Regions from separate parts of the Bradyrhizobium sp. USDA 4369 genome, predicted to be linked through region 1. Evidence: riboswitches for the same ligand, from Rfam matches in the RefSeq annotation. Region 1 holds a riboswitch; the other holds the start of a gene.
The links. Region 1 has a riboswitch for S-adenosylmethionine ahead of ACVIJ6_RS07850 (O-succinylhomoserine sulfhydrylase). Riboswitches for the same ligand answer to the same signal wherever they lie in the genome.
Positions count from the first base shown of each region.

Region 2: linked by a shared signal. The riboswitch ahead of metX (homoserine O-acetyltransferase MetX) and the one ahead of ACVIJ6_RS07850 (O-succinylhomoserine sulfhydrylase) in region 1 are both predicted to bind S-adenosylmethionine.

Region 1 is NZ_JBSRYH010000001.1:1,704,423-1,719,940, reverse strand. Features, by position in the region: gene ACVIJ6_RS07865 (OpgC domain-containing protein) at 1-437, shown strand, start outside; gene ACVIJ6_RS07860 (SGNH/GDSL hydrolase family protein) at 437-1,195, shown strand; partial or broken gene ACVIJ6_RS07855 (GDSL-type esterase/lipase family protein) at 1,210-2,350, shown strand; gene ACVIJ6_RS07850 (O-succinylhomoserine sulfhydrylase) at 2,457-3,665, opposite strand; SAM riboswitch at 3,743-3,822, opposite strand; gene ACVIJ6_RS07845 (2'-deoxycytidine 5'-triphosphate deaminase) at 3,935-5,041, shown strand; gene ACVIJ6_RS07840 (S8 family serine peptidase) at 5,110-8,097, opposite strand; gene ACVIJ6_RS07835 (MATE family efflux transporter) at 8,401-9,858, shown strand; gene ACVIJ6_RS07830 (SRPBCC family protein) at 9,866-10,267, opposite strand; gene ACVIJ6_RS07825 (VOC family protein) at 10,306-10,665, opposite strand; gene ACVIJ6_RS07820 (helix-turn-helix transcriptional regulator) at 10,718-11,554, opposite strand; gene ACVIJ6_RS07815 (methylated-DNA--[protein]-cysteine S-methyltransferase) at 11,633-12,205, opposite strand; gene ACVIJ6_RS07810 (SPW repeat protein) at 12,411-12,815, opposite strand; tRNA gene ACVIJ6_RS07805 (tRNA-Gly) at 13,046-13,119, shown strand; gene ACVIJ6_RS07800 (SDR family oxidoreductase) at 13,316-14,071, shown strand; gene ACVIJ6_RS07795 (LacI family DNA-binding transcriptional regulator) at 14,104-15,102, opposite strand; gene ACVIJ6_RS07790 (AMP-dependent synthetase/ligase) at 15,413-15,518, opposite strand, start outside.
Region 2 is NZ_JBSRYH010000001.1:1,183,614-1,199,131, reverse strand. Features, by position in the region: gene ACVIJ6_RS05630 (cell division protein FtsX) at 1-233, shown strand, start outside; gene ACVIJ6_RS05625 (YdcF family protein) at 537-1,202, shown strand; gene ACVIJ6_RS05620 (lysophospholipid acyltransferase family protein) at 1,215-1,982, shown strand; gene ACVIJ6_RS05615 (gamma-glutamylcyclotransferase) at 1,988-2,587, opposite strand; gene ACVIJ6_RS05610 (DUF2125 domain-containing protein) at 2,687-3,871, shown strand; gene ACVIJ6_RS05605 (prephenate/arogenate dehydrogenase family protein) at 3,936-4,871, opposite strand; gene hisC (histidinol-phosphate transaminase) at 4,868-5,965, opposite strand; gene ACVIJ6_RS05595 (chorismate mutase) at 6,003-6,836, opposite strand; SAM riboswitch at 7,035-7,114, shown strand; gene metX (homoserine O-acetyltransferase MetX) at 7,197-8,432, shown strand; gene metW (methionine biosynthesis protein MetW) at 8,436-9,101, shown strand; gene ACVIJ6_RS05580 (GIY-YIG nuclease family protein) at 9,714-10,049, shown strand; gene ACVIJ6_RS05575 (HAD family hydrolase) at 10,724-11,374, opposite strand; gene ACVIJ6_RS05570 (secondary thiamine-phosphate synthase enzyme YjbQ) at 11,581-12,000, shown strand; gene ACVIJ6_RS05565 (alpha/beta fold hydrolase) at 12,201-13,088, opposite strand; gene ACVIJ6_RS05560 (LysR family transcriptional regulator) at 13,217-14,122, shown strand; gene ACVIJ6_RS05555 (alpha/beta fold hydrolase) at 14,304-15,167, opposite strand; gene ACVIJ6_RS05550 (TIGR02594 family protein) at 15,424-15,518, shown strand, end outside.

The sequences.
Region 1 (15,518 bases):
TCTTCGTCACGCTGACCTGGTACATCCCGCAGCTCGGTCATCTGATGCCGCGGCGAATCGAGCAATGGATGTATCCGATCGACAAAACAGACCTTGACGTGTTGCGTTTTGCCCATTTCCTCGCACTCGCAGCACTCACCGTCCACTATCTGCCCAAGGATTGGCCCCCGCTGAAGTCGCGCTGGCTGCGTCCGTTGATTGTTTGTGGGCAACACTCGCTGGAGATCTTCTGTCTCGGCGTGTTTCTGGCGTTTGCCGGACACTTCGTACTTGCCGAAGTGTCCGGCGGCGCCATGATGCACGCCTTGATCAGTCTGAGTGGCATTCTGGCCATGTGGGGAGTTGCCTCGCTGATTTCGTGGTACAAGCGTGAGGCCGATAAGGGTGCGGCGCGGAAGGGTGCGCGCAGCAACGCGGATATGGCGGGAGGGGGCTGATGAAGTCCGTCTCGTGGTTAAGGTTTGGTGTCGCGGCGCTGGCGATCTCGCTGGCCGGAGTCGCTTGGGCCGAAGATGCACCGCAAAATTGCGAGGTGCCGGCCTACCTGCTGACGACCGAGAGCCCACTCTCAAAAGTTGCAGATGCCGTGAAGAATGGCCGTCCGCTTGATATTCTGGTGGTGGGGAGCCGCTCATCCGCCATTGTCAGCGCCTCCGACGCCAATGCGTACCCCGCCCGGCTGCAGGCGGCTCTGAAAGAGAGGCTGCCGTCCGTCTCCGTCAATATCAGCGTCGAGCTGCAGCCGAAGAAAACAGCAGAGGAAACGGCTGCCAATTTTGTTAAACTGGTGGAAGGAAAAAGGCCTAATTTGGTCGTCTGGCAAACCGGTACGGTCGACGCCATGCGGTCCATCGATCCTGATGAGTTTCGTCAGGCAGTCAATGACGGTGTCGCGACGCTGCAGAATGCGGGGGCTGATGTCATCTTGATGAACCTGCAATACAGCCCGCGCACGGAGACCTTGATCTCCGTGCCGCCCTATATCGACAACATGCGGGTGGTGGCGCAGCAGCGCGACATTCCGCTGTTCGATCGCTTTGCCATCATGCGGCAATGGAACGAGCAGGGCGATTTCGACCTGTTCAATCCGACGCACGGGATCGAGCTGGCCAAGCAGGTTCACGACTGTCTCGGCCGGGCGCTGTCGAAGTTCATCATCGACGCGGCGCATCTCGGGCCGGCACAGCAGAACTAGGATCCGTCTTGTTCATGACTTCCACCTGTAAAGACCGCGTATCCGGAAACTGGAAGACGCTGTCCGCCGTCGTCGCCATGGTGCTCGCGCTCTCGATGAGCGCGCAGCTGGCGCGTGCCGACGGCGCTGCCCCGCCTGCGCCTGACGCAGAGACCGTTTCGATCGGTGAGTTACGGCCGACCATCGGCCACATGATGCTGGCCCAGGCCGGCAGCCAGGGATCGCGGCCAGATCGCCGCGGTGCGCCCATCGGCCGCCGCTCAGCCATCGCCGCCGCCGACCCAGCCCGCGACGCCGGAGATCAGCGCGCCGGGCACGCCCGCTCAGCCTCTCGCGGCCACGCAACCCGCGTCGCAGCAGAGGAGCATCACCGACCGGGCGATCGACAAGGTCAAGCAGGTCGCGAAGTCGGCGACCGACATCTTCAACCGCGTGCCGTGCCTGCCGCCGAAGGGTGTGGCCAAGAAGAACTTCATCTCGCTGCCGCACGTTGCCAACAAGCTGGCTTCGGGACTGCCGGTCGTCATCGTCGCGTTCGGTTCGTCCTCCACGCAGGGCTATGGTGCGAGTGCGCCGGACTACACCTATCCGAACCGGCTCGCGGCGCAATTGCGCCGGCAATATCCGATGGCCGACATCAGCGTCATCAACGCCGGCGTTGGCGGCGAGGACGCGCCGGAGATGATGAAGCGGCTCGAGACGTCGGTGATCGATCATCACCCCGATCTCGTGATCTGGCAGGTCGGGACCAATGCCGTGCTGCGTGATCTCGATCCGGCCGAAACCGCAAAGCTGGTCGAGGATGGCGTCGCCAAGATCCAGGCGGCGGCCTCCGACGTCGTGCTGGTCGATCTGCAATATTCGCCGCGCGTCAATGAGCGTTCCGAGAATGCCAGCCGCATGAACAAGCTGCTCGGCCGCATCGCCGAGCTGCATCACGCCGGCATCTTCCCGCGCTTCGAGGTGATGCGCGACTGGCACGAGCGCCAGGCGATCCCGATCAATGAGTTCGTGATCTCGGACGGCCTGCACATGAGCGATTGGGGCTATGCCTGCTTCGCCCAGTTGCTTGGCGACGACATCATTCGCTCGGTCGGTCAGGTCAAGCTCGGCGTCAACGCCCCGGCCAACGTGCCGACCTACCGGCCGATGTGATGAGGGGCGAATAGTGAGTAGCGAGTAGGGAATGGCGCGTAGCGAATAGGGAATGAGGTCGTTCTATTCGCCACTGACTACTCCCTATTCGCCACTTCGCCATTCGCTACGCCGCCCTCAGGGCGGCGTCGAGATCCGCGATCAGATCGTCGGCATGCTCGAGGCCTGCCGAAAAGCGGATGAAGCCCTCGCTGATGCCGAGTTCGGCGCGCGCCTCCGGCGACAGCCGCTGATGCGTCGTCGTCGCGGGATGCGTGACCAGCGTCTTGGAGTCGCCGAGATTGTTGGAGATGCGCGCGAGCTTGAGGCCGTTGAGCGTGCGGAACGCGCCGGCCTTGCCGCCCTTGACCTCGAAGCCGACCAGGGTCGAGCCGGCGCGCATCTGCTTCCGGACGGTCGCCGCCTGCGGATGGTCCTCGCGGCCGGGATAGATCAGTCGCGAGATCTTCGGATGCGTCGCAAGAAAATCCGCAACCTTCGCCGCGTTCTCGGTCTGCGCGCGGACGCGCACGGCCAGCGTCTCCAGGCCCTTGAGCAGCACCCAGGCGTTGAAGGGCGAGATCGACGGGCCGGTCTGGCGCATGAAATTGTGGATGTGCTCGGCGATGAAGGCCTCCGAGGACAGGATCACGCCGCCCAGGCAGCGGCCCTGGCCGTCGATATGCTTGGTCGCGGAGTAGACGACGACGTCGGCGCCGAGCGCGAGCGGGCTCTGCCAGATCGGCGTGGCGAACACATTGTCGACGATCAGCCGCGCGCCGTGGGTATGCGCGATCTCGGCGATGGCCGGAATGTCCATCACGTCGAGCGTCGGATTGGTCGGGCTCTCCAGGAAGAACGATTTGGTGTTCGGCCGGACCGCCTTCTGCCACTGGTCGAGATCGAGCCCGTCGACCAGCGTCGACTCGATGCCGTAGCGCGGCAGCAGGTCCTCGACGACATAGCGGCAGGAGCCGAACAGCGCCTTCGCGGCAACGACGTGGTCGCCGGCGCGCAGCGGGGCCAGGATCGCGGTGGTCACTGCAGCCATGCCGGTGGCCGCGGAACGGCAGGCCTCGGCGCCCTCGAGCTCGATCATGCGGCGCTCGAACATCGCCGTTGTCGGGTTGGAGAAGCGCGAATAGATGAAGCCGGGATCCTCGCCCTTGAAGCGGGCCTCGCATTCTTCGGCGGTGGCGTAGACGAAACCCTGGGTGAGGTAGAGCGCCTCGGCGGTCTCGCCGAATTCGGAACGCAAGCTGCCGGAATGCACCAGCCGGGTTTCGGGGCGATATTGAGCGAACGACGCGGGCGCCTTCGCGGGGGACTTCGACATGTGACCTCCATCGTGACCGCCGCCTCCGGCGACGGGCACAAAAAAACCGGCCTGGGATAACTTCCTCACGGCCGGGATCACATTCGTCCCCGGCCTGTTTAGCGACTTATTTAACGTGGCTGCAAGCCGGCCGGCTCAAATCACCACGGGATAAGTGCTGCTCTTAGTCGTAACCGACCTTCCCGTCAAGCCAGCCATCGGATAACCGGTAAAAAGACCCTATATAGGCTCGATAAGCCGCCGTTCCGGCGCCTGCAAAGGATCAGGTCTTGCCGTTTTCGCTCCCTCCCGACGCCCATGGCATCCTGCCCGATCGCATGATCGTGGCGATGACGGAGGCCGGCCTGATCATCCCGGAATATGATTTCGTCGAGAGCCAGATCCAGCCGGCGAGCCTGGATCTGCGGCTCGGTGACGTCGCCTATCGGGTGCGCGCGAGCTTTTTGCCGGGGCCGGGATCGACGGTGGCCGAACGCATCGACGAGTTGAAGCTGCATGAATTCGCGCTCGCGGATGGCGCGGTGCTGGAGACCAACTGCGTCTACATCGTGCCGCTGCTGGAGAGCCTGGCGCTGCCGAAGGATATCGTGGCTGCGGCCAATCCGAAAAGCTCGACCGGCCGCCTCGACGTGTTCACCCGGGTGATCGCCGACGGCACTCGCCGCTTCGACATGATCGGCGCCGGCTATCACGGCCCGCTTTATGCCGAGATCAGCCCCAAGACGTTTCCGGTCTTGCTGCGTGAAGGCTCCCGCCTGTCCCAGGTCCGCTTCCGCTACCGCGACGCGGTGTTGACGGAGGCGGAGCTGAACGCGCTGCATCGGGTCGAGCGGCTGGTCGACCGCGATGATGCCGATCTCGCCGGCGGCGTGGCGCTGTCGGTCGATCTGTCGGGCGCCAATGCCAATGGCTATGTCGGCTATCGCGCCAAGCGTCATACCGGCGTGGTCGATGTCGACCGCCGCGGTGGCTATGCGGTCGAGGAGTTCTGGGAGCCGATCAAGGCGCGGCCCGATGGCAGCCTGATCCTCGATCCTGGCGAGTTCTACATCCTGGCCTCCAAGGAGGCCGTCCAGGTGCCGCCGGACTACGCAGCGGAAATGGTGCCGTTCGATCCGCTGGTGGGCGAATTCCGCGTGCATTATGCCGGCTTCTTCGACCCCGGCTTTGGCTATGCCGGTGCGGGCGGGCATGGCGCGCGCGCCGTGCTCGAGGTGCGCTCGCGCGAGGTGCCGTTCATTCTCGAGCACGGCCAGATCGTCGGCCGTCTCGTCTACGAGAAGATGCTGGCGCGCCCGGATGCGATGTATGGCAGTCGCATCGGCTCGAACTATCAGGCCCAGGGCCTCAAGCTCTCCAAGCACTTCCGCAGCTGAGGATCGTTCACTTGGTCAAGAGCACGCCCGGCGCCGTTGACGCCGGGCTGCGCTGTCGGTTCTCTGCCTCAGACGATATGCAGCTGCGACTGATGTGCCAGCAGCGCCGCGACCGAAACGTGATCGAGCGTCAACGTGTCGTGCGCCGCGTCCGCAATCACGGCGTTGCCGTGGCCATCGTCATGGATCGCGGCCAGCAGAGCCTGCTGACTTGCGAACAGGCCCGGGCTGAATGCGATCGTATTGCGCGCCGGATCGAAGTCGGTGATGCGGATATCCCCGAAATGCGAGGCGAAGACGAACGCATCATGTCCGGCGTCGAATCGCACCAACGGATCGCCGCCGTTTGCGGCGGCCGCCCCCGTGCCTGCCCCTGCCACGCTGATCGTGGCTCCGCCCTTGCCGTCGGCGGCAAAGTGGAATCGGTCCAGCGTGTGCAGCCCATCATAGGTCGCCGAGGCGCTCAATGTCAGGCTATGGCCGTCATAGCTTGCGGGCGCCTTGTCCCGCCAGCCGGCTGACCAGGCCACGACTCCATCGAGATTCAGAGGTACGCCGATGATGCCATCATGATTGAGATCTTGATGGAAGGCGAGCTCCGCTGTCTCGAGTTCGGTGCTGGTGCCGGCCACTTTCTCGAACGGCTTGCTGACGAGATTGCCGAGCGGGTCGACGGTCCAGACGCTGTAGACTTCGGACCCTTGCAGCTTCCAGGCGACCTGATAGCCGTCCGCCGTCGCTTCGGCGCCGACCGGAACCCAGCCGTTCTGTAATCCGGCGATGACCGGTTTGCCATTGGCCTTCAGCTCGATGCTGCCCCATCCTCCGATCTGATTGATGAAGTAGTTGATGCCGTGCTGCGACAGGCTGGTGTTGCCGCTGAACTCGATCAGCACGTCGGCATAGGCTTTGGCTGCGGCGACCGCCGGGTCGACGCGGACCAGGCCGGCGCCGGCCTTGTCCGTGTCCTTCATTTCCAGCGCCGTCTGCTGCATGACGTCCGACACTGCGAAGGGAGTCAGTTGAGAGTTTGCCGCCAGCATCAGCGCGGCGAGTGCCGCGACCGTCGGCGTCGCGGCCGAGGTGCCGTAGAAGTCGACGAGAGCCGGCACCGAGGTGGCAATATTGTCGACGCCCGAGACCGTCACGGGATGTAGCTGAACGGGCAGTGGCAGCCGGTTGCCATGATCATCGAAGAGAAGCTGAGTGCCCTGGCCTGACGACGAGAAGCGCTCGTTGACGAGCTCGCCTCCGAACGGCGGCGTATTCGCGCTGTTGACGGCGCCCACCGAGATCGCGCCCGGCACCATGGAATGCCCGAACACGGTTCCGGTGTTGGAATATTGCAGCGTGGCGTAGTGGCGGCCGTTGTGAGCCGCTACCTCCCTGATGATGCCCGGATCCACATCGGAGGCGTTGTCGATCACCACCTGGTAGGTGCCCGGCTTGTCGAAAAAGTACTCAGTCCATGGATCGTCGGGAACGCCGAAGCGAATATGATTGGTCGTTCCCTGCCACTTGCCGTCCTGGAAGACATGGATCTGCAGGTTGGCCTTCGCCTGCCCGTAAGCCTCGTCCCACCACAACAGGAGCGGCGTCTCGCTCCCTGGCTTGGGGTCGACGGTGATGTTCTGAACAATGCTGCCATTGAAGCTCATGGCGTTCTTGAACGTCATGCCGCCGTATTCACCCGATACGCCTTTCCAGGCACCTTGATAGCCGGCGCCGTCATTGTTCCCGGCGAGGGTCACGTATGTCACGCCCTTCGCGACGACCTCCTGAATGGCCTTGGCGATCGGACCGTTCTGGAACATCGGCTCGTGATAGTAGAAGATGTCGTCGCAGATGACCTTGCACCCCGCATCCGCGAGCTTTCGGATTCCGTCGGCGAAGTTCTGCTCGCTCCCCCATGCGCTGTAGAAGGCGAGGCTCGCGCCTGGGGCGATCGTATGCACGATCTGCAGCATCGCGCGGCCCTCGTCGATTCCGGACGTCCCCTCTTTGAGGATTTCGATCGATGACGGCAGCGCGCCGCTCGCTTTGTCAGCGTCGGCACCTTTCAGGAAATCGTAACTGTCCGAGAGCAGGCCGATCTTGATTCCCTTTCCGTCCCCGCTGGCCGCAGTCTGGTCCATCGCTTGACGCAGCTGTTGAGGCGTGGCTCCGACCTTGCCGGTGGTGTCGATGGTGTCTCCGTTCGACCACGCTTTGTGCAAGAGCGATGTCTGACTTTGCGTCGCCGGCGTCGGGCTTCCGGCCGAGATTTTGGATGCACTCGGAGCCGTGTCGAGGGCCGGCGCGCCGACCGTATCGGAGTGCGCGGCAACGTCGTGATGCGGCGCGACGGCGACGGCATCATGCCTATTTGCGGGTGCATCCCTTTCAGCGGCGAAGAAGGTTAAGTTGCCGGTGAAGGGGGCAAGGAATGAGAAGCCTGACGTTTCGCCGGCCTTGGCCGCGGTGCTTGGGATGGGTCCGGCAAGAGCGCTCATCCAGGCGGTGAGCGGAGAAGACGTCTCACTCGAAGACGCAGCCAGCGCGCTGACGGACCATCCGGGACCAGAGATGTCCGCGCTCTGCTCGAAGGCGGAGGGCGGCGTTTGGTCACTGTCGTGGTCGAAGGGCGTGTGTTCGCGCGACGCGGTGCTCGGGAGCCGGAGGCCCCAGTGCCAAGGCGTGAGTTCAGCGCCACTGAGGTCGAGATAGGTCGAATAAAGGCCACCAGCTGCAGCCGTGCCGCTGGCATTGCTGAGGTTGCCGGAGCTGGCCGTCTGCGCTGTGGACGCGGTCGCGGTACTTTGTAGCTCGATCAGTTGCCGCAGCGAGTCCAATCCGTCGCCCCACAGATCGAAGATCGAATCGGTCGATCGAAAGATGTTGAGTTCAGTAGGCAGAAAAACATCTTTAGGTTGTATTTTTGGCGGCATGTCGGCGCTCCTCCGTAACCGTTGCACGGTAGGATCATAGGGGGCACACGTCATTTCTGCCGAGCAAAATGTTTGAGCCTCTCCGCATAGAATTTGGTCAACAAACGTTGTGGTTGTATGAGGAGTCATTCTCCGATGCGGGTTGGTGACTGGTATGCAGGACCGCGTCTTGCGCGCGTGAAGTGCGCACATGATCGCGACATCGACTGAGAATGCGATGCTCGCGCACAAATCCGAGCGCGCCGCTATGGCATCAGGCATGCCTCGCTGCAGCGCGATATCTGCGAGAGTTGCTTTACTCGTGCCTGCGTCCTCGTCAGAGCCCCATGAGCGAGCTCGCGTGTGGCGCTCTGCTGCGTCGTGCTACAGACACCCTTGCTCCGGCCCCGATGACAACTCAGCTCTTCACGGCGGATCGGATTGGGAGAAGAAATGTCCGAATACAGCCTCGCCGATAGTTCGGTCGAGCGGGCCCCACCGAAGCAGGCGGAAAGACAGCCCCGCAGCGCGTTGTCTGACGGGCCGATCCTGCGTACGCTGTTGTCGCTGGCGTGGCCAAACATCATTGCGAACTCGGCCGGCACCTGCGTCGTGATCGCTGAGACGTCCTATATCGGCCGGCTCGGCATCGAGGCGCTCGCCGCAATGGCGCTGGTCTTTCCGTTGGTGATCCTGACAATGACCATGTCCGGCGGCGCCATGGGCGGTGGCGTCGCTTCGGCGATCGCGCGCGCGCTCGGCGCCGGCGACACCGAGCGTGCCTCGACGCTTGCCGCGCATGCGCTGTTGATCGCGCTGTCGTTCGGTGCAACCTTCATGGTCGGGATGCTGATGTTCGGTCCCCGCCTGCTCGAAGTGCTCGGCGGCCGCGGTGCGGTGCTCGAACATGCCACGGCCTACCTGCAGGTGTTCTTTGGTGGGGCCATCCTGCCGTGGCTGATGAACGCGATGGCGGGCATTCTGCGCGGCACTGGCAATATGAAGCTGCCATCGTTCATGATCCTGAACGCGGCGGTGTTGCAGATCGTGCTGGGTGGAACGCTGAGCCTGGGCCTCGGGCTCGGCATGCGCGGCGTCGCGGCCGGTGCGCTGCTCGCCTTCAGCGCCAGCATCTCTGTGATGGGCTGGTATCTGCTCTCGGGACGCGCCCGTGTGCGGCCGAAGCTGTACGGTCTCAAGATCAGCCGCGCGATGTTTGCCGACATTCTCAAGGTCGGCGCGATCGCCTGTTTCTCGCCGCTGCAATCGGTGCTGTCGATCGCGATCTTCACGCATATGCTGGCGACGTTCGGCACGGCCGTGCTCGCCGGCTACGGCATCGGCGCGCGCCTGGAATTCATGATGACGACCGTCGCGTTTTCGTTCGGCATGGCCTCGGTGCCGATGGTCGGCATGGCGGTCGGCGCCGAGCGGATCGCAAGGGCTCGCCGGATCGCCTGGACGGCGGGGCTCGTCTCGTTCGTCACCGTCGGCGCGCTCTCGACCTTGATCGCGATCTTTCCGCAATTATGGGTCGACATCTTCACGCAGGACCCGGGCGCGCGGACGGCGGGAGCGCATTATCTGAGAATCGCGGCGCCGATGTACGCCTTCATCGGTCTCGCGATCGCCTTGTATTTCTCTTCTCAGGGAGCGGCGAAGGTGATCGGCCCCGTGCTCGTGCAAACGGTGCGGCTGGTGTTCATCGCCGCGGGCGGCAGCTATCTGCTGGCTGGCGAGACGACTGAAACGGGGTTCTTCCTGCTGGCCGCCTCCTCGATGGTGCTGCTTGGCGTGCTCACCCTCGCCAGCGTCATGCTGACGCGCTGGGGGCCGAAGCCGGCGGTCGCCGCACTGCGCCCGGCCGTCGTGGCGGCCGAGCTGAAGGGCGCTCCGCCGTCGTCGCGCTGACCGGCCTCTAGCGGCCGAGATCGGCAAGCGTCCGCTGCATGACCGCGGCACCGAGCTCCATCTGCTGCTCGATCGAGGGAGCGATGTCGTGCGGCAGAACGTCGGTGATCCAGATCATGCGGCAGCGCTGCTCGCCGTCGGGAATGATCTGCATCGAGGCATTGTGCCGCTGCATGCGCGCGTCGTCGATGGCATAGACGATCCGCCGTCTTGCGTCGCTGCAGTCGACGAGATGTTCTCGAACCACCTTGCCATTGGCGAAGCTGACGATGCGGACGTCGCCGTCGCGCGTCGTATCGATCACGAAGCCGGGGGCCAGCCGCGTATGCACAGCGCCAAAGTCGCGGACGGCGTCCCAGACCGCGGCTGCCGATGCGGAGATCGGGATATCCTTGCAGATGGATGCCATTGGATGGATGCCTTCACATGTATGCCTTGGCTTCGCTCTCACGGACACACGGCTTCGATGTTGTTGCCGTCCGGATCGATCAGGAATGCCGCGTAGTAGGTCGGGCTGTAATCCGCGCGCGGCCCGGCACCACCATTGTCACGGCCGCCGGCCTTCAGTCCCTCGCTGTGGAATCGGGCGACGCCCGCCTGGTCGGCGGCGCGGAACGCGACGTGGACAGGGCCCTTGGCCGCGCTGCCGTCGAGATAGAGCCACAGTCGCGGCTCGCCCTTCGGCCCGATGCCGGCCGAGGTCTCGTCCTTGCAACAGAGAATATGTCCGAGCGGGGCCAAGGCGGCCGCGTAGAAGCGGACACTGGCGTCGAGATTCCCGACCTTGAGTCCAATATGATCGTACATCGCTGGTCTCCCGTGTTTCGCATGCGCTGGCGCACGCTCCGGGATCAGCTAATCAATGGCGGCTCAGCCGTTCTTGGAGAATCTTGCGCTCGCCGCGCGAGGCTCGGCGAAACTTCAGCGGCGACACGCCGACGGCACGCGTGAAGGTCCGGGTGAAGTTGGACAGATCGGCAAAGCCGACATCGTAAGCGATTTCGGTGACGGCCGTATCCTCGGCGCTCAGGCGCTGGGCCGCGCGCCGCAACCGGGACCGGATCAGATATTGGTGCGGCGTCACGCCGATCGTGGCTGCGAAGAGTCGCAGGAAATGGAACGGGCTGATGCCGGCGGCCCGCGCCGTCTCCGCCAAATTGATGTCGTCGTGGGCGTTGTCGTCGATCCACAGGGCGCTCTCGACGGCGCGGCGGCGGTCACGAAGGCTTGGGCGGGCTGGCCGTTCCTCCCGGCCGGTGACAATCGCCACGAAACGGCCGGCGATCATGTGACCGACTTCGTCAAGTCCGAACGTCTGCTTCTGGGCGGCGATGGCCTGGGCAAGCTCGCCGAGCGCCATGAACTCCGGGAGCGGCGGAATGGCTCCGGCCTGCCATGCTTGGCCGCCACCGATGTCATCGATCACCGCGCCATCGAAGGAGAACGACAGGCATTCGTCGCCGCAGACGTGATCATGTGTACACATGAACTCGTCGCCGGGATATCCGACCAGCAGCGCGCCGGTCACCAGTTCGAAGAGGCGGCCGCGATGCTGACAGCCGAAGCTGCCCTTGCGCACATAAGAGAGCGAGTAGCCGCCATACTGCTCGACAAAAGGACGCTCGCCCCGCGCCGCTTCGCAGCGGAACTCGGACACGGTGACGTCTCGGCTTTCGAACAGGATGGTCGCGGCCATGGCACCAATCTAGCGCATCAGGCCGAAAAGAGCAGGGCCTCTGCGAGATAATCCGGTGAGGCGCGCGCGAGCCCGGTTCTAGGACGCGCGCGGCCGATCGGCTGCGAGCAGGGCGTCGAACAGGGTCAGGCCGGCAGGCGGCCGCGCACCTTCGAGCGAGAGCAGGCGCCGTTTGGAGATGATGCCGCTGTTGGGAGACGGCTTGTCCAGTCCGCCTCCGATGTCGCGCACGCGATGGCAGGGCACGATCAGGACGAACGCGTTGTTGGTCAAAGCCTGCGCGATCTCATGCAACGTTTCGGGGACGTGCAGCTCGTCCGCGATATCGTCGGCGCTGCGGGTCTCGCCGCGCGGGATGCCGCGAATGCAATCATAGACGCGCTGATTGAACGGCGTTACGCCTTCGAGGTCGAGCACGACGTCGGAGAAATCGACATCGCGTCCGCGCAGCATGGCGACGATGCCCTCGATGGCAAGTTCGGTGTTCGCACAAGGGCGCAGCTCCCGCGCCTCCGGAAATTGTCGAAACAGATGCCGCCGCGTCTCGATTTCTCGTGCCTCCGGCAATTGCACGCCGGTGATCCCGGCGTCGCTCCAGGCGATGCCGCAGCGGCCGAGCGCTGTATCAAAGATCGTGTACCCAAGCCTCATGACGCCACCCCAACCCACGCCACACCCTGTCGCGATCGCCGCCTTGATGGTGTTAACAACGTGTTAACAGCGCGGCGCGACGGAGGCGGGTTTGCCCTGATTTGGGTCGTGGTTGTCAAGTGCGCTGACGGACGACGTCTGTTCGCTCGCGCAAGAGCAGCCCGGCATTCATCTGCTTGCAAGGCGAAGCACGGCGCGTGGCGAGCTATGTGGTCGTCGTATCAGCGACATCAGGATCATGCGCCAGCCACAGTTCCAACAGGCTCAGGAACGTGACAGCGATTCCGATCGCGATACTCACATGCATTGCCGAGCTATGGACGAAGCCGAGCAGCCACGGTGCTGCGATCAGCCAGACGCCAAGTGCGACCTTCAACCACTCCTCCCGATCGTCAAACGCGACCAGCCCGGCGATCGACAATGCGATCACGGCTGCGCCGACGAGTTCTGCATCGACTTGGCCGGCGGTGTGGGCGAAGCCGAACAGCCAGGGAGCACCGATCAGAAAGAGGCCACAGCCGAGCGTATAAAGATCGAGTGCGGCGGGGCGCGACATGATCGCGAGAATGTCTGCCTTGTGGGCCGTGAGGGTGTGGCTGTGGATTCGCATGATCGTCCCTCCGAGGGACTCGGGCGGCTGCGCCGCTGCGAGCGACGGCGCCGCATTCGACAGGGAAAGCATGATCGGCGCGATTCGTTCCCAGGATGGACGGGGCTTGTCGATCACAATGGCGAGACGCGACGGTGGCGTGGCGGGATGTCGCCGGCCGGCGAAAGCCCGCGGCAGGCGACAAGAAGCCGCTTGGCGAAACGCATGCTCTCGGCTAATCATGGACCCGTGCGGGCGTAGTTCAATGGTAGAACGGCAGCTTCCCAAGCTGCATACGAGGGTTCGATTCCCTTCGCCCGCTCCAGTCGACATCGACCGGTCCGGCGTCCGCTTCAGAGCTGATCTCCTGGTTTGCGGCTAGCCTTCCCCGATTCCTCCTGACGCGGCGCCAACCGGCAGCACAGGATCATTCCCTACCGCTGGCCAGGCGAGATTGACAGCTCCTGTTATCGATAACATAGTCTCGGCTAAATCGGCGCGCGATTGGCGGGAGGGCACAGGTGGCGGTCGACTTGTTCGATCTGACGGGGCGTCGTGCTCTGGTGACCGGATCCTCTCAAGGAATCGGCCTTGCGCTCGCGCGCGGTCTCTCCGCGGCTGGCGCCGAAATCGTGCTCAATGGCCGCGACGAGACGAAGCTTGCCCGCGCTGAAAGCGCGATTGCGGGATCACGCAGGCTCGCTTTCGATGTCACCGATCATGCGGCTGCGAGAGCCGCGGTCGATGGTTTCGAGGCTGAGATCGGCCCCATCGATATTCTCGTGAACAACGCCGGCATGCAGCATCGGGCGCCGCTCGAGGACTTTCCGGACGAGGCGTTTCAGCGCCTGCTGCAGACCAACATCGCCTCGGTGTTCAACGTCGGCCAGGCCTGCGCCCGCCACATGATCGGGCGGCGCGCCGGCAAGATCATCAACATCGCCTCGGTCCAGTCCGCGCTCGCCCGTCCCTCGATTGCCCCCTACACGGCAACGAAAGGCGCGGTGGCGAACCTGACCAAGGGCATGGCGACCGATTGGGCGAAGCATGGCCTCCAGGTCAACGCGATCGCGCCCGGTTATTTCGACACGCCGCTCAACGCGGCGCTGGTGTCCGATCCGGCCTTCTCTGCCTGGCTGGAAAAACGCACCCCTGCGGGGCGCTGGGGCAAGGTCGAAGAGCTCGTCGGCGCCTGCATCTTCCTCGCCTCGGCTGCATCGTCCTTCGTCAACGGGCACGTGCTCTATGTCGACGGCGGCATCACCGCCTCGCTTTGAGCGGCGTCGTCGACGCTGTTGAAGCATGCGGCTCAGGTGCTTTCGCGCTCGATCACCTCGAAGGGCACGATCAGCGTCGCCGGCATCGGCGTGCGCTCTTTCTGCATGTCATCGAGTGCGCCCAGCAGGATGCGGCCGGCCTCCAGCCCGATGTTGCGACAATTCACGGCGACGGTCGTGATCCGTGGCCAGGCCCAGCGCGACACCTCGAAGTCGCCAAAACCGGCAATAGCGATCCGGCCCGGGACCGTCCAGCCGCGACGATGACACTCCATGATGGCGCCGAACGCGGAGAGGTCGGACACGCAGACGGCGGCGTCCACATCCGGCCATTGCTCGATCAGATGAACGATGGCCTGACCGCCTTGCTCCATCGAGATCGGCGGATCGCCGAACGCGATGGTGCGGCCGACCGGCAGGTCGAGCTCCTCGATCGCACGTAGATAGCCGAGCCTGCGGTCGGCGCCGCGGCTGTCGCGCCGGCTTGCGCCGCCGATGAAGCCGATATTGCGGTAGCCCTTCTGGTAGAGCCGATGGACGAGCGCGCGCGATGCCTCGGCATTGGAGAAGCCGACGACGTGATCGATCGGCTCAGCCGGCAGGTCCCAGATCTCCACCACCGGAATGCCGGCGGCCTGCAGCATCCGGCGTGCCCGGGGCGTATGCCGGCCATCGGTGATGATGATGCCGTCTGGGCGGCGCGTCAGCATGGTCTGGACGAGATGCTCCTCCTTCTCGATGTCGTAGTCGGTGGCGCCGAGCAGCATCTGCAGCCCTTGGCCATCGATGACCTCGGTGATGCCGCGGGCGGTGTCGGCAAAGTTGGAATTGTTGATCGAAGGCACCAGCACGGCCACGAAGCCGGTCCGCTTCGACGAGAGCGCGCCGGCCGACAGATCCAGCACATAACCGAGCTCCTCGACGGCGGCGAGGATGCGGCGCCGCGTCTCCTCGGAGACGGCGCCGTCTCGCTTCAAGGCGCGCGAGACGGTCATCGTGGACACGCCCGCCCGCGCCGCGACCTCCGCCATGGTCGCCGGCCGCCTCGGGCTCCGGTTGATCGTCGTCCGGGTCTGCTTCATCGCATGCGCTTGCTCCGGGGGGGACGTTGGGATGCCCGCATGCCTGAGCTGCAAGCGCGACAGGGCGGGGCCGCTTCCGCGCCAGGATACATCGCCTGTGATATCGATAACAATCGCCTGCAGTCGGCAGCCTGCACGGCGCTTTGATCGATCGCGCGATGAACCGCCAGCGTTGGATCAGCCCTTGCTATGGTCGGACGGATCGGATCGTTCTGGTCGATCGGCCGGCTTCGGCTTTCGCGGCGACCCGCGCCGGTGGCTACGCCGCCGCGACCGGCCGCCTCGCATAGATCGCCTCGATTTCCTTCGCGAAGGCGCGCTCGATGGCCGGGCGCTTGTTCTTCAGCGTCGGCGTGATCAGGCCG
Region 2 (15,518 bases), 520 kb from region 1:
AGGGCGGGGTGATCGGCGGCGGGCTGGCGATGCTCGGCTTCGGGTTCTCGGAGTCGATCGCGAACTGGTTCTCCGGCACGCCGGTGGGCGATCAATTCGCGGCGCTGCTCGGCACGTTCTCTCTGCGCCCGCTCGGCTATGTCGTGATCGCGCTGCAGGCCGTGGTGATCGCGGCCGTCACCGGCTGGGCCGCGCGCCGGACCCTGTTCGCGACGCTGGCGAGCATCGACTGATGGTCGCTTCCGTCCCCAACCGTCGCGTTGCGGATTTCACTTGGCCTGAAAAACGCCTAAAATCGTCTGCGTCGGGTCAAGTTGCGGCAGGGGTGAGTTCGGTCACGGACTCGATAGAGAGCGCCTGTCATGATCGAGGGCGAGTGAACGTGATCGGGAGGCCGGCGAAACCTGCCTGACCTCCCGGACTTGAACGACGGGATCGTGCGACGGCATGGGGCCGCGCGCCAGGAGGCAAGGATCGCCGGGCAACGCATGGGGCCGGAAATCGACGATAGCAGCCGCAGGCTGCCGCTCATCGTGATGGTGGGCCGGACGTTCGCGGGCGTCGTGGCCACGCTTGCGATCGGCTTTTTCGTCGCGGCTGTCGGCTTCATCGGCTTCCTGTCGCAATTGCGCGGCGCCGAGATCAAGCCCGAGCGCAAGGCGGACGGAATCGTGGTTCTGACCGGCGGCTCGTCGCGGGTGTCGGACGCCGTGGAACTGCTCGCCGGCGGCTATGGCAGGCGGCTGTTGATTTCAGGCGTGCATCCGACCAACGAGGCCAGCGACATCACCCGCTCGCTGCCGGAGGCGCGGTCGTTCATCAATTGCTGCGTCGATCTCGACTATTCCGCGATCAACACCCGCAGCAACGCGGCGCAGACGCGGCGCTGGGCCGCCGAGCGCGGCTTCAAATCGCTGATCGTCGTGACCTCGAACTATCACATGCCGCGCGCGATCGTGGAGCTGTCGCACGCGATGCCGAGCCTGGATCTCATTCCCTATGCCGTCGTCGGCGAGAAATGGCGGGATGAGCCGTGGTGGACCAGCGGGCCGACCTTGCGGCTGCTGCTGTCCGAATACGCCAAATATGTCGCCGCCGAAGCGCGGCTGCGGCTGGCCGATCTCGGCCTCGATCTCGCGCCCGAGGTCGACCTGCCGACCGGCTCCGTGTCGCGCCGGCCGGCGACGGCACAAGCCAATTGAACTGGGTCCCTGATGCTTTCGATCTTCCTGCGTTCGCTCCTGTTCAACATCCTGTTCTATCCGAACTTCGTGTTCTGGGCGATCATCGCGCTGCCGACCTTGGCGATGCCGCGCAAGGCGCTGCTGCGCGTCGCGAACTGGTGGGCGCAGAGCAACATCATTTTGATGCGCATCGTCTGCAACATCCGCGTCGAATATCGCGGCGTCGAGAAGATCCCGACGGGGCCCTTGATAGTCGCCGCCAAGCATCAGTCGATGTGGGAGACGATCTCGCTGCTGCACTTTTTCGACGAGCCGTTCTTCGTCCTCAAGCGCGAGCTGCTGCGCATTCCCCTGTTCGGACAATATCTCGTCAAGGCGAATATGGTAGCGATTGATCGCAGCTCCGGGGCTCGCGCCCTGAAGCAGGTGATGCGGCGAGCTGCCGAGGAGGTGAAGCACGGGCGCCAATTCGTGATCTTCCCCGAGGGCACGCGGCGGTCGCCGGGCGCGCCGCCGGACTACAAAGGCGGGGTCGCGCTGATCTATGCGGATTGCGGCGTGCCGTGCCTGCCGGTTGCGCTCAATTCCGGACTGTTCTGGCCGCGCCGTACCTTCCTGCGCTATCCGGGGACGCTGGTTGTCGAGTTCCTCGACCCCTTGCCGCCGGGCCTGCCGCGCGACGCATTCATGACCCGCATCGAGAGCGTTATCGAGGAGGCGACGAACCGGCTGGTGGCGGCGGGACAGGCCGAGCAAGCGCAGCTGTTCGGCCGTGTGCCGGCCCCGGTGAAGGCGTGAGGCGGCTACGGCGAGTCGCCCGGCGCCGGATGCCGCGAGTGGCCGTCGTCATGCAGCATCATGGCCAGCCTGTGCAGCTGCGTATCGCGAAAGCCCTGGGCCTCGATCGCCTTCACGGTCGAGAGCACATAGTCGCGGTTGGCGCCGGACTGGCCATGGCCCTGACGGACGTGGCGCAACTGCTCCTGCAGCGACAGCCGGCCGGCATATTGGACATGGCCTCGGTCGACGACATAGACCAGCGCGCTTACGCGCTCTCTGGCTTCGTTCTCCAGCCACACCGATCGCGTCACCTCGCGATACACCGAGGTCACCTGCTCGCGTGCGCGCAAATAGGCGATCGTATCGTCGCGCCTGGTTTCCGCGACCCGGAACGCAATCCCGCGGCACGCGCCGCCGCGATCAAGGCCGAGCACGAGGCCCGGCTTTTCCGGCGTGCCGCGGTGGACGAACGAATAGACACACAGCGCGCGGTGCTCGCCGATCAGCCGGGCCGGCATTTGCTCGAGGAACTCGAAACCGGGCCGCCACATCAGCGAGCCATAGCCGAACACCCAGAGGTCGCCGTTGGGAAGATCACGATCGGACAGGGTCATTGCAGACATCGGAACGGAAGCCTAAGGGTGGTGCTCGCGAATTGTTAACTGAAATACACAATCCGTGATCGTGGAATCGCCTAAATTGCTGCCCAAAGGGTGTCCTGCATGTCTCGTTTGCCGCAAGCGCCCCGCAGGCGCCCACTCTGGGGCCTCCTCGCAGCCCCCATCCTGCTCCTGATCGCTGCCATCGCGTGGAGCGGATTCTGGTTCTTCGCTGCTTCGCAGGTCGATGTCCAGGCCGACGCTTGGCGCGCCCGCGAGGCCAAGTCCGGCCGCGTCTATGATTGTGCCAACCGTTCGGTGGCCGGTTTCCCGTTCCGCCTCGAGGTTCGCTGTTCCGACCCGAGCGTCGCCCTGTTCTCGCAGGCCGCGGGCACGCCCTTGATGAACGCCAAGCTCGACGAGATCCTGGTCGTCGCGCAGGTCTGGGATCCGCAGCGGATCATCGCGGAATTCAAGGGACCCGCGACGATCGCTGACGGACGCGGGCCGGCGTCCTATGCCGTCAATTGGCGCTTGGGGCAGGCCAGCGTCCGCGGCCTTCCCGGCCCGCTGCAGCGCGCCGATCTCGTCTTCGACCAGCCGACCATTGACCGCATCGAGGGCAGCACGACCGTTCCTGCCGTGCGCGCCGATCACGCCGAATTGCATGGTCGCGTCGCGGACGGCACGCCGTCCGATCATCCGGTGATCGAGACGGCGCTCCAGATCGCGAGCGGCAGCATCCAGGACAGCCATCCGCTGCTTGCCGAGCCGTTCAATGCCGACATCCAGGCCCGGCTCACGGGGCTGAAGGACTTCCACCCGAAGCCTTGGCCGGAGCGGTTCCGCGAGATCCAGGCGGCCGGCGGTCATGTCGAGATCGTCCAGTCGCGCATCCAGCAGGGCGAACTGCTGGCCGTCGCTTCGGGCACGCTGACCCTCACCGCCAATGGCGGGATCGACGGCGAGGTGCAGATGACGGTGGCGGGGATCGAAAAGGTCATTCCGGCGCTCGGCCTCGACAAGATGCTCGAGAACGGCGTGCCGCAGGCGACGCTCGACCGCGTTGCTCCGGGAGTGAAGTCGCAGGATCTCAACAACCTGTTCGGGGCGCTCGACCGCGCAATTCCCGGTCTCGGCAAGGTCGTCAAGCAGAACGCCAATGCCGGCGTCGCCGTCGGCATCAACGCGCTCGGCAAGGAGGCCACGCTCGAGGGCCGCAAGGCGCGCAGCTTTCCGTTGCGCTTCTCGGATGGGGTGGTCGTGCTCGGTCCGTTCAAGGTCGCCCGCGTTCCTCCGCTATTCTAACCTTTCTATTCGTGTTGAGCATGATCTGTTCGGAAAACCGGTCTCCACTTTTCCGGATCATGCTCTAGGGCTTCTTGATCTGCGGCAGCGGCCGGCCGAAATCGGGCGCCGCCGAATCCTGGCCGACCTCGACGATGCCGCGGCGGATCGCGCGGGTCCGGGTGAAGTGATCGAACAATGCCTCGCCGTCGCCGCGTCGGATCGCCCGCGTGAGCTTGGAGAGGTCCTCGGTGAAGGTGCCGAGCATGTCGAGCACGGCGTCCTTGTTGCTCAAGAAAATGTCGCGCCACATCGTCGGGTCGGAGGCGGCGATGCGGGTGAAATCGCGGAAGCCGCCGGCGGAGAACTTGATCACCTCCGATTCCGTCACCTGCGCCAATTCGTCGGCGGTGCCGACGATGGTGTAGGCGATCAGATGCGGCAGATGGCTGGTGATCGCGAGCACCCGGTCGTGATGATCCGGCGTCATGATCTCGACCTTGGCGCCCAGCGCGGCCCAGAATGCGCGCAGACGATCGATGGCGTCGGGATCGACGCCATCCGGCGGCGTCAGGATGCACCAGCGATTGATGAACAGCTCGGCGAAGCCGGAATCGGGCCCCGAATTCTCCGTGCCCGCCACCGGATGGGCCGGCACGAAGTGCACATGCGCCGGCAGATGCGGGGCCATGTCGCGGACGATCGCGCCCTTGACCGAACCGACATCCGAAACGATGGCACCGGGCTTCAGATGCGGCGCGATCTCCTCGGCGACCGGACCGCAGGCGCCGACGGGAATGCAGAGGATGACGAGGTCGGCATCCTTTACCGCCTCGGCATTGCTCGCGACGACGTGGTCGACGATGCCCAGCTCGGCGACGCGCGCCCGCGTCTTCTCCGAGCGGGCCGTGGTGACGATCTCGCCGGCTACGCCTTGCAGGCGCGCTGCGCGCGCGATCGAGCCGCCGATCAGGCCGAAGCCGATCAGCGCAATGCGTTCGAATTTTCCCGCGACGCTCACTTCGGCCCCATGAATTCGCTGAGTGCATCGACGGCGAGACGATTGGCCTCCTCGGTGCCGATCGTCATGCGCAAGGCGTTCGGCAGCTTGTAATTGGCGAGCGCCCGCAGCACGAGGCCGCGCCGGGTCAGGAAGGCGTCGGCCTCGACCGCGGTCTTGCCCGTCTCGGTGGGAAAATGGATCAGGATGAAATTGGTGACGCTCGGCGTCACCTTCAGCCCGAGCTTGCCGATCTCAGCGGTCAGCCAGTTGCGCCACTTTTCCGTGTGCGTCTTCGACATCTGCTGATGCGCGGTGTCCTCGATCGCGGCGACCGCCGCCAGCATCGCCGGGGACGAGACGTTGAACGGCCCGCGGATGCGGTTGATGGCGTCGACGATGTGCGCCGGGCCGAACATCCAGCCGACGCGCAGCGCGGCGAGGCCGTGGATCTTGGAAAAGGTGTGCGTGACGACGGTGTTCTCGGTGGTCGCGACCAGCTCGATGCCGAACTCATAGTCGTTGCGCGAGACGTAGTCGGCATAGGCGGCGTCGAGCACCAGCACGACATGCGCGGGCAGGCCGGCGCGCAGCCGCTTGACCTCGTCGAACGGGATGTAGGTGCCGGTCGGATTGTTCGGGTTGGCGAGCCACACCAGCTTGGTGCGCGGCGTCACCGCGGCGAGGATCGCATCGACATCGGTGCGGTACTCCGTCTCCGCGGCGACCACGTTCTTCGCGCCGCAGGCCATCGTCGCGATCGGGTAGACCAGAAAACCGTGCGTGGTGGAGATCGCCTCGTCGCCTTGGCTGAGGAAGGTGTGCGCCAGCAGATTGAGGATCTCGTCGGAGCCGGCGCCGCAGACGATGCGGTCGGGATCGAGGCCGTAGGTGCGGCCGATCGCCTCGCGCAGCACCCGCGACGTCCCCTCGGGATAATCTTCGAGATGGCCGGCCGCGCTCTTGAACGCCTCGATCGCCTTCGGCGAAGGGCCGAACGGCGTCTCGTTGGCTGACAGTTTGAACACCTTGCGGCCCGGCTCGGGCTTCGGGCTCTTGCCCGGCGTATAGGGCGCAATGTCGAGAATGCCGGGATTCGGCACGGGGCGGGACATCATGAACTCCGGACGATGATCACTGGCGCAGCGCGTCTCAGCTCGGAACCGTATAGCGTTTGGCATGGCCGCCGACGAGGGCTGCCGAGCGCACCGAGGCGCCCGCCGCGATCAGGGCCGCCTTGATGCTGTCCAGGTTGGACGGCGCCTCGATCGATACCAGCAGCGCGGCGCTGTCGAAGGCGGTATCGGGCACCGCAATGACGTCGGCGAGCGGCGACAATGCGCGCGACACCTGCGCATTCCAGCCGGAGACGCGGATGCTCCAGGTCTCGACCTCCAAGACCAGCGCGTCGTCGGCAACCCGCGATACTGCGAACACCGGCAGCGCGGCTGGATGGTCGGCGCGCTCGATGAAGGGCATCCGCGCGATGATCTTCGGCGCGCCGGCGGGCTCCAGCGTGATCCACCACGGCGTATGGCCCGAACTCGTCGACACCAGCGCGAGATCGCCCTTCGAGCGCGCCACCGCTTCGACGGCAGCCTGCGCGCTGAAATGCGCCACATACGGGACCACGAAGCCGAAATGGAACCGGGCCGAATCGCGCATCGCGGATTCGCCGACCGAGACGTCGGCATGCACCGAGAACGGGGCCTGAACATAGGTGAAGGTCGACACGATCACGCGCCAGATGCCCTCGACGGTGTCGAGCGGCAGGATGCCGCGATGGCGCTGCACCAGGCGGCGCATCATGTCGGCCTCACGGGCCGGGCGGAACGCCGACCCGACCTCCTGCGTCTTCTTGACCTTGATCAGCCGGTCGATGATGTCGGCCCGGTTCATCAGCAGCTGATGGACCTGCTCGTCGATCGCGTCGATCTCCTTGCGCAGATCGGCAAGCGAGGGCGGGGCGGGCGGCGGGTTCGACATGGTCGCTGTCACTCTTCGTGGGCCACGGAGGAACGCGCGGCCGCTGGGAACGGATGCCGTTCTGTCCGATGCGCCGGGCCTGCGCAACAGCAAGTTTACCTTGTGCGGCCTAGGCTTGGCTGGATTGCAGCCGTGGAGCGCCCGATCGGCGGTCAACCCCTGCTTGCCTTGACGAGGAGCGCCCGCGGGACTAGTTTCTGCTCGTTCCGTGGTCATTTGAGCCGGCCGGCTTGCAGCCACGTTAAACAATTCGCTAAACAGGCCGGGGACGTTATCGATCCCGGCCGAACCCCAGTTCAGGCCGGGTTTTTCATGGCCTGATATGTCACGTGGTTCGGGAGCCCTGGCCGGATGGCCGGGGTGAGAGACATGACAGGCCTGACGCCGAAATCCACATCCTCGCTGCGCACGATCGCGCCCCAGGAACGTTCCGAGGAGCGCTCGCACGAGGTCGACCATCCGAGCTCGCTGGTCGCGCAATTCGGCGCCGACAAGCCGCTCAAGCTCGATTGCGGCGTCGACCTGTCGCCGTTCCAGATCGCCTACCAGACCTATGGCGAACTCAATGCCGACAAGTCCAACGCGGTGCTGATCTGCCACGCGCTGACCGGCGACCAGCACGTCGCCAACCGCCATCCGGTCACCGGCAAGCCCGGCTGGTGGGAGACGCTGGTCGGCAAGGGGCGGCCGCTCGACCCGAGCCGCTATTTCATCATCTGCTCCAACGTCATCGGCGGCTGCATGGGCTCGACCGGGCCGGCCTCGCTGAACCCGGCGACCGGCAAGGTCTGGGGCCTCGACTTCCCGATCATCACCATCCCCGACATGGTGCGGGCGCAGGCGATGCTGATCGATCATCTCGGCATCGACACCTTGTTCGCCGTGGTCGGCGGCTCGATGGGCGGCATGCAGGCGCTGCAATGGACGGTGGCCTATCCGCAGCGCGTATTCGCCACCTTGGCGATCGCCTGTGCGACGCGGCATTCGGCGCAGAACATCGCCTTCCATGAGCTCGGCCGCCAGGCCGTGATGGCCGATCCCGACTGGGATCATGGCCGGTATGCCGACAAGGGCATTCATCCGCATCGCGGCCTCGCGGTCGCGCGGATGGCCGCGCACATCACCTATTTGTCGGACGCCGCGCTGCATCGCAAGTTCGGCCGCCGCATGCAGGACCGCGAGCTGCCGACCTTCTCGTTCGACGCCGATTTCCAGGTCGAGAGCTATCTGCGCTACCAGGGCTCGTCCTTCGTCGAGCGCTTCGACGCCAATTCCTATCTCTATCTGACCCGCGCGATGGACTATTTCGACATCGCCGGCGACCATGACGGCGTGCTGGCGGCGGCGTTCCGCGGCATCAAGACCCGCTTCTGCGTGGTGTCCTTCACCAGCGACTGGCTGTTCCCGACGTCGGAATCGCGGGCGCTGGTGCATGCGCTCAACGCGTCCAGCGCGCGGGTCTCGTTCGCCGAGATCGAGACCGACAAGGGACACGACGCGTTCCTGCTCGATGTCCCTGAGTTCTTCGACATCGCCAGCGCGTTCCTCGATTCCGCCGGCAAGGCGCGCGGCCTCAAGGTTGCGAACGGAGGCTGAGCCATGAGCATGCAGGGTGTGTTGCCGCTGAACGGCTTTTCCGGCGGCGAGGTGCTGGCCTATCGGCCCGATCATCTCCTGGTCGCCGGCATGGTCGAGCGCGGCTCCAAGGTGCTCGACATCGGCTGCGGCGACGGCGACCTGCTGCAGCTCCTGGAGAGCCGCGGCATCGACGGCCGCGGCATCGAGCTGTCGCGCGAGGGCGTCAATCATTGCGTCGCCAAGGGGCTCGCGGTGGTGCAGGGCGACGCCGACACCGATCTCGTCGACTATCCCGACGATGCCTTCGACTATGTGATCCTGTCGCAGACGCTGCAGGCGACGCGCCGGCCCAAGGCCGTGCTCGAGAACCTGCTGCGCATCGGCCGCCGCGCCATCGTCACCTTCCCGAATTTCGGCTTCTGGCGGCTGCGCCTGCAACTGCTCGTCGGCGGCCACATGCCGCGCACCGACAATCTGCCCTTCACCTGGTACGACACGCCGAACATCCATTTCTGCACCATCAAGGACTTCGTGCAGCTCTGCGACGAGATCGGCGTGAAGATGGAACGCGCCGTCGCGCTTGATAGTTACGGCCGTCCCTTGCGCGTCGCGATGCCCTGGTGGTTCTGGAACATGTTCGGCGAACAGGGCGTGTTCCTGCTGAGCCGGGCGGAGAAGGGGCGGTAGGGGCGGGCGGCCCCGGGGCGCTGCCAAAGTTTGGTTCTCGCTCTCTTCACCGTCATGGCCGGGCCTGTCCCGGCCAGCCACGTCGTTCGGCATTCGGGTAGCTACGTGGATGCCTGGGACAAGCCCGGGCATGACGAGTAACACAATTGCAGCCGAGCTTAGGGCGAGAGGTAGTCGATGCCTCTCCACCGTCATGGCCGGGCCCGCCCCGGCCATCTACGTCGTTCGGCATTCGGTGAGCTACTTGGATGCCCGGGACAAGCTCGGGCATGACGAGTAACACAATTGCAACCGAGCTTAGGGCGAGAGGTGGTCGATGCCTCTCCACCGTCATGGCCGGGTCCGACCCGGCCATCCACGTCGTTCGGCATTCGGTGAGCTACGTGGATGCCCGGGACAAGCCCGGGCATGACGAGTAACACAATTGCAACCGAGCTTAGGGCGAGAGGTGGTCGATGCCTCTTCACCGTCATGGCCGGGCCTGTCCCGGCCAGCCACGTCGTTCGGCATTCGGTGAGCTACGTGGATGCCCGGGACAAGCCGGGGCATAACGAGTGACACAATTGCAACCGAGTGTCGGGTGAGAGATGTTCGATGTCTCTCTCCGCCGTCATGGCCGGGCTTGTCCCGGCCATCCACGTCCTGCAGTATGGCGTCATGGCGGGTGGCTACGTGTATTTCATGACCAATCGTCCCAATGGCGCGCTCTATGTCGGCGTGACCAGTGATCTCGTGCGCCGCGTCTATCAGCATCGATGTGGTCTGGTTGATGGCTTCACCAAGCGGTATGGCCTGAAGCGGCTCGTTTACTTCGAAGTCTTCGACGACATTCAGAGCGCGATCCAGCGCGAGCACAACATCAAGCATTGGTCGCGTGCCTGGAAGGTTCGGCTGATCCTTGCGGGCAATCCCAACTGGGATGATCTCTACGACACGATCGCAACATAGAGCGCGCACGAGGAGACACGTGGATGGCCGGGACAAGCCCGGCCATGACGAGCCCGGGGTTGGCGGATTTCACGTTTCAAAGAGCAGAGCTGGTTGAGACAGGTCGAAGAGCAGAGTCAGTTCGGACATGATCGCGCATCCTCGCCGCGCCGTTGCGCCCGAGCTTTGCGTCACGCATCGCCTCCGATAACGCAGAGGCGCAGGGAAGGCCGGATGCTGGCCGCACCCATGGCCCGCCTGCGGAAAAGTATGCAGGCGGCAGGTACCACAGGTCCGAGCCGGAACACCCGGCCTTCCCTGCGCGATGGTTGTACGGCTGCTTCGCGTTCTCCCCGGTGCGCCGGGCTTTCTGGCCACCGTCCCCAAGTGAAGCTTCGCCTGAGTTGACACCAGCGTCGGGGTGTCAGGACCGCGCGACTTGACCGTGCGTGCCGGAATTGTTCGTCCGCGCGAGCGAACCCACGCGCAACCCGACACGCCCACCGCATCCCGCCTCAGCGTTCGTGACGACCGCGATACGCCCCTTGCTGTGAGGCGGGACGGCCGAAAATCTGCGCTTGATTTGCCCGACGGTGCAAGAGGTTGTCATGCGACAAACTAACACGACGGGCAGTGGATACATGGTAGACATGCGTGGATTGCCCGTCGGGCAGCGAGAACAGTGCGCACCGCGATCAGCGCCCGCCCATCTTGAGCAGATTTGGCAGCTCGCGCATTTGCTGCAACAGATTTGAACAGGCGGGCGCCAATTGCAGTTCGACGTCTGGGTCGCCGCCGCTGAAGCCGAGGACCTGCATGCCCGCAGCATGCGCCGCAGTAACGCCTGACAACGAGTCCTCGATCACGAGGCAGCGCGCGGGCGCGATCCTGAAGGTCTGCGCAGCGTGCAGGAAAAGACCAGGGTCCGGCTTCCACGAACCCACTTCGTAGGCGCTGAAGATGCGGCCTTCGAAATAGTTCAGCAATTTTGTCAGTCCGAGTGCGTGCCTGATCTTCGACATCGGCCCGTTCGATGCGACGCAGAACGGAAGAGTGATCTCCGCAAGCGCCGCATGTATCCCCTCGACGGGTTGCAGTTCGGCTTCAAATTCCAGTGCAGTTGCTCGCCTCACGCGAGCCTCGAAATCTTCGCCGACGCGGCGTCCCAATCGCCGTTCGATTTCTCGCACGCAATCGGCGAACTTCAATCCGCGGAAGAGCCTTTTGGCCTCTTCCAGGTCGATGGACATTCCTTCGTCGGCTGCTGCACGGGCCAAAACGCCGAGTGCGATTTTCTCGCTATCGACCAAAACACCGTCTGAATCGAAGATGATCAGCTCTATCAAGATGGAGGACCCGCGTCTGGCACGTGGAAATCAAGAGACAGCGCAGAGAGCGATATCAGAAGTCTTGAGGTAAGCACACCTTCCGTTGCGCGTGGGGTCGTATTCACCGGGTTGGTGCGCCCCGTGCGGGCCTACGCTCGACGCTGGGATGAACGCTGCGTACAATGGAAATAGCTGAAACGTCCAAGCACGCGCGAGGTACTCCCATGAAATCCTTCCGCAAGGAGCTGTGGTTCGACATTGCCGGCCGGCGCGGGTTCGTCAACATCACGGGTCAGGTCGAGGCGGCGCTGCGGGAGAGCGGCGTCCGTGAGGGGCTGGTGCTGGTCAACGCCATGCACATCACCGCCTCGGTCTTCATCAATGACGACGAGAGCGGGCTGCACCACGACTACGAGCAATGGCTGGAGAGGCTGGCGCCGCACGAGCCCGTGTCCGGCTATCGTCACAACCGGACCGGTGAGGACAATGCCGACGCGCATATGAAGCGTCAGATCATGGGACGCGAGGTCGTGGTCGCAATCACCCATGGCAAGCTCGATTTCGGCCCGTGGGAGCAGATCTTCTACGGCGAGTTCGACGGCGGCCGGCGCAAGCGGGCGCTGATCAAGATCATCGGGGAGTAGGCAACGACGTTGCGCGTTCGGATGATGCACGTCGCGCGACGTCATTGCGAGGCGCTGTTGCGCCGAAGCAATCCAGGATGGTTCGAAGACGGGACTTTGGATTGCTTCGCTTGCGCTCGCGATGACGGATGGCTAGAGCGCGAGTTGATCCTCGGCTGCGACGCTTGCGAGCACTCGGTCTTATAATCGTCCGTGTTGGACTATGCCGCGGACGATGCGCGTCCTGCGTCCATCGCAAACACCACCTTGATCTCGGCGGCGACCTTGGGGGTGTTCTCGTCGAGCACGAAATGGCCGGCGTCGAGCCAGACCAGCTTCACGTCAGACAAATCGTCGAGATAGGCGCGGGCGCCGGGCGGGATGAAGAACGGGTCGTGCTGGCCCCAGACGATCAGCGTCTTCGGCTTGTGCGTGCGGAACGCGGCCTGCCATTCCGGATAGAGCGCGAGGTTGGTCTTGTAGTTCTCCAGCAGGTCGAGCTGATAGTCCTGGGTGCCCGGACGGTCGAGCAGTGCCTGGTCGAGGAGCCAATTGTCCGGATTGACCGCCTGCGGATCGCGGGCGCCGACCAGCCACTGGAATTTCGTGCCCTCGAGGCTGAGCAACTCGCGGGCTGGCCTCTCGGTTTCCGGCGTGCGCTTGTCCCACAGCGGCAGCAGCACCCTCTTCGGCGCTTCGCCGACGCCCTCGATGTAGGCGTTGGTGTTCTGCAGGATGAAGCCCTTCACGCGCTCCGGGCGCCGTGTGAACAGGCGGAAGCCGATCGGCCCGCCATAGTCCTGCATGTAGAGGATGTAAGAATCGAGCCCGAGCACGTCGACGAGCCCTTCGACATGCGTAGCCAGATTGTCGAACGTGTAGGCGAACTCGTCGCGCGATGGCGCATCGGAATGGCCGAAGCCGATGTAGTCGGGCGCGATCAGATGGAAGCGGTCGGCGAGCGCCGGGATCAGGTTGCGAAACATCTGGCTGCTGGTCGGCAGGCCGTGCAGCAGCAGGATGGTCGGTGCCGTGGGATCGCCGGCCTCGCGGTAGAACACCTTGCGGCCCTGGACGGTCGTGGTCTGGTAGCGGGTCTGGTGGGTCATGAGGAGCCTCCTGGTCTCGGACGGCCGTAGCGCTCGCTGGCCGCCAGTGCCCTGGTTCTATGCCTTCCAGAATTGGGCGGGAGACACTATGTTTGAGAAGAGGCCTCTCATGAATTGGAAGGGTGTTCATGGATCGTCTGGACGCCATGGCGGTGCTGCTGGCCGCCGCCGACGCCGGCAGCCTGTCGAAAGCCGGCCGGACACTCGGGCTGCCGCTGGCGACCGTCAGCCGCAAGGTGGCTGAGCTCGAAGCGCACCTGAAAGCCGCGCTGCTGATCCGCTCGGCCAAGGGGCTGGAGCTCACGCCTGCGGGGCGATCCTATGTCGCGGCCGCCCGCGCGATTCTGGAGCAGGTCGCCGAGGCCGAGCGCGCCGCCAGCGGTGAATATTCCGAGCCGAAGGGCGATCTCGTGGTGACGGCGCCGGTCATGTTCGGCCGGCTGCATGGGCTGCCGGTGGTGACACGCTTCCTGGCCGCCTTTCCCGATGTCGCGGTCGACCTCGTGATGACCGACCGTGTCGCGCACTTCCTCGACGACCAGGTCGATGTCGCGCTGCGCATCGGACAGCTGCCGGATTCCAACCTGATCGCGACCCGGCTCGGCAGCGTCCGTCACGTGATCTGTGCCAGTCCCGGCTATCTCGCAGCCAACGGCCGCCCGGCCACCCCGGAGGACCTGGCGCGGCACCGCGTGATCTCGTTCCAGAGCGTGTCGGTGCCGGGCGCCTGGCCGTTGGAGGCCGACGGCTCCGAGATCACCGCCAGCTTTCGCGCGCGTCTCGGCGTCAACACCCTCGATGCCGCGATCGAGGCGGGGCTGTCAGGGGCCGGCCTGGTGCGGGCGCTATCCTATCAGGTCGTGGATCATGTCCGCAGCGGCCGGCTGGCGCTGGTGCTCGAAAACTTTGAACCCGCGCCGCGCCCCGTGCATCTCGTTCATGACGGCCAGAACCGACTGCCGCTGAAGCTGCGCGCCTTCGTCGATTTCGCCGTGCCACTGCTGCGGCAGCGGCTGGTGGAGGCGGCGATCTGAGGTGGCAACGGGGACCGAGATCAGCTGCTGCAAGCAGGCTGTCATCGCCCGGCTTGCTGCCGCGGGCGATGACACTTGGAACGTGGCGGCGGCGACGGCTTCATGCTGAGGGATCTCTCCTTATTTCGGGCCGGACATCATCGCCTGCGGTCTGAGAGGCTGACGGAGAATCTCTGCCTCCTCACCCCGCCATCGACCGCGGATCGCGCGGTCCCCATCGCCCGGCCTCGACCAGTGCGATGAACCGCTCGACGGCTGCGTTGAACAGCGCCGGCTCCTCCAGATTCAACACGTGGCCGGATTTCGGAAAGAAGGTCAGCCCCGATGCCGGCAGATGCCGCTTCAGGAACAGGCTCGGCTCGATGCAAGAATCGTCCTCGTCGCCGCAGATGATCAGCGCCGGCGTAGCGACGCGGCGGATGGCGTCGGTCATGGTGTAGATCGAGGGCCTCGCGCCCTGGAAGCCGCGCATGGTGTTGGCCGAGCCCTTGGCGTCATGGCGGCCCAGCGCGGCGTAGAAGTCGGCGTGGCCGCGCGGGTCCTTGACCAGGAAGGGAATGCGGCCGGGGGCCTCGCGGGTCATCTTGGCGGTCTCGGCTGCGCCCAGCGTCTCGAACTGCTCGGCGGTGGCGCGGCACTGGGCGCGGAAGGCATCGAGCTGCGCCAGGTCCGAGCCGGAGCCGACCCCGGCCAGCACCATGGAGCGGATGCGCTGGGGCGCGTTCAGCGCCACCTGCAGCGACGAGTAGGAGCCCATCGACAGGCCGACGAAATGGGCGCTGGCGATGCCGAGGTGATCGAGCACCGCCAGTGCATCGGTGTAGAAATGCACGTAGCTGTAGAGGTCGGGCGAGGCCGGCACGTCCGACGGTGTATAGCCGCGGGCCGCGTAGGCGATGCAGCGATGGCGGCGCGCGAAATAGCGTAGCTGCGGCTCCCAATTGCTGTGATCGGCGGCGAATTCGTGCAGGAAGATGAGCGGCGTGCCGGTGCCAACCTCTTCAAAGTACAGGCGAACACTATCCGTGGCTGTTGCGTGTGGCATCGTAAGCCTCCTCCGTCTTTCGTGTATTTAAGTAAAATCTCCCGTATTGCGCGATGTCCGGCAGGCGCTCTGCCTCGACTCGGCCGTTGGACAGACTCCGAATCACCTCCTGTTTGCCGTGATTTCGCCATCGATCGTCATGGTTTCGTCACATCCCGACTTTTTACGGACCAGCGCTGGCGGCTCACACGGGAGCCGGGCTGGGACAAGGGGGTGCCAAGTCAGGGTACCGGGGGAAGTAACAGAAGGAACGAGTATGGTTGTGTCTACCCTTCGCCGGTCGCTTCACATCGTTGCGCTGACCATGTGCTCGGCAGTGATTGCCGTCACCGCAACACCGGCTCAAGCCCG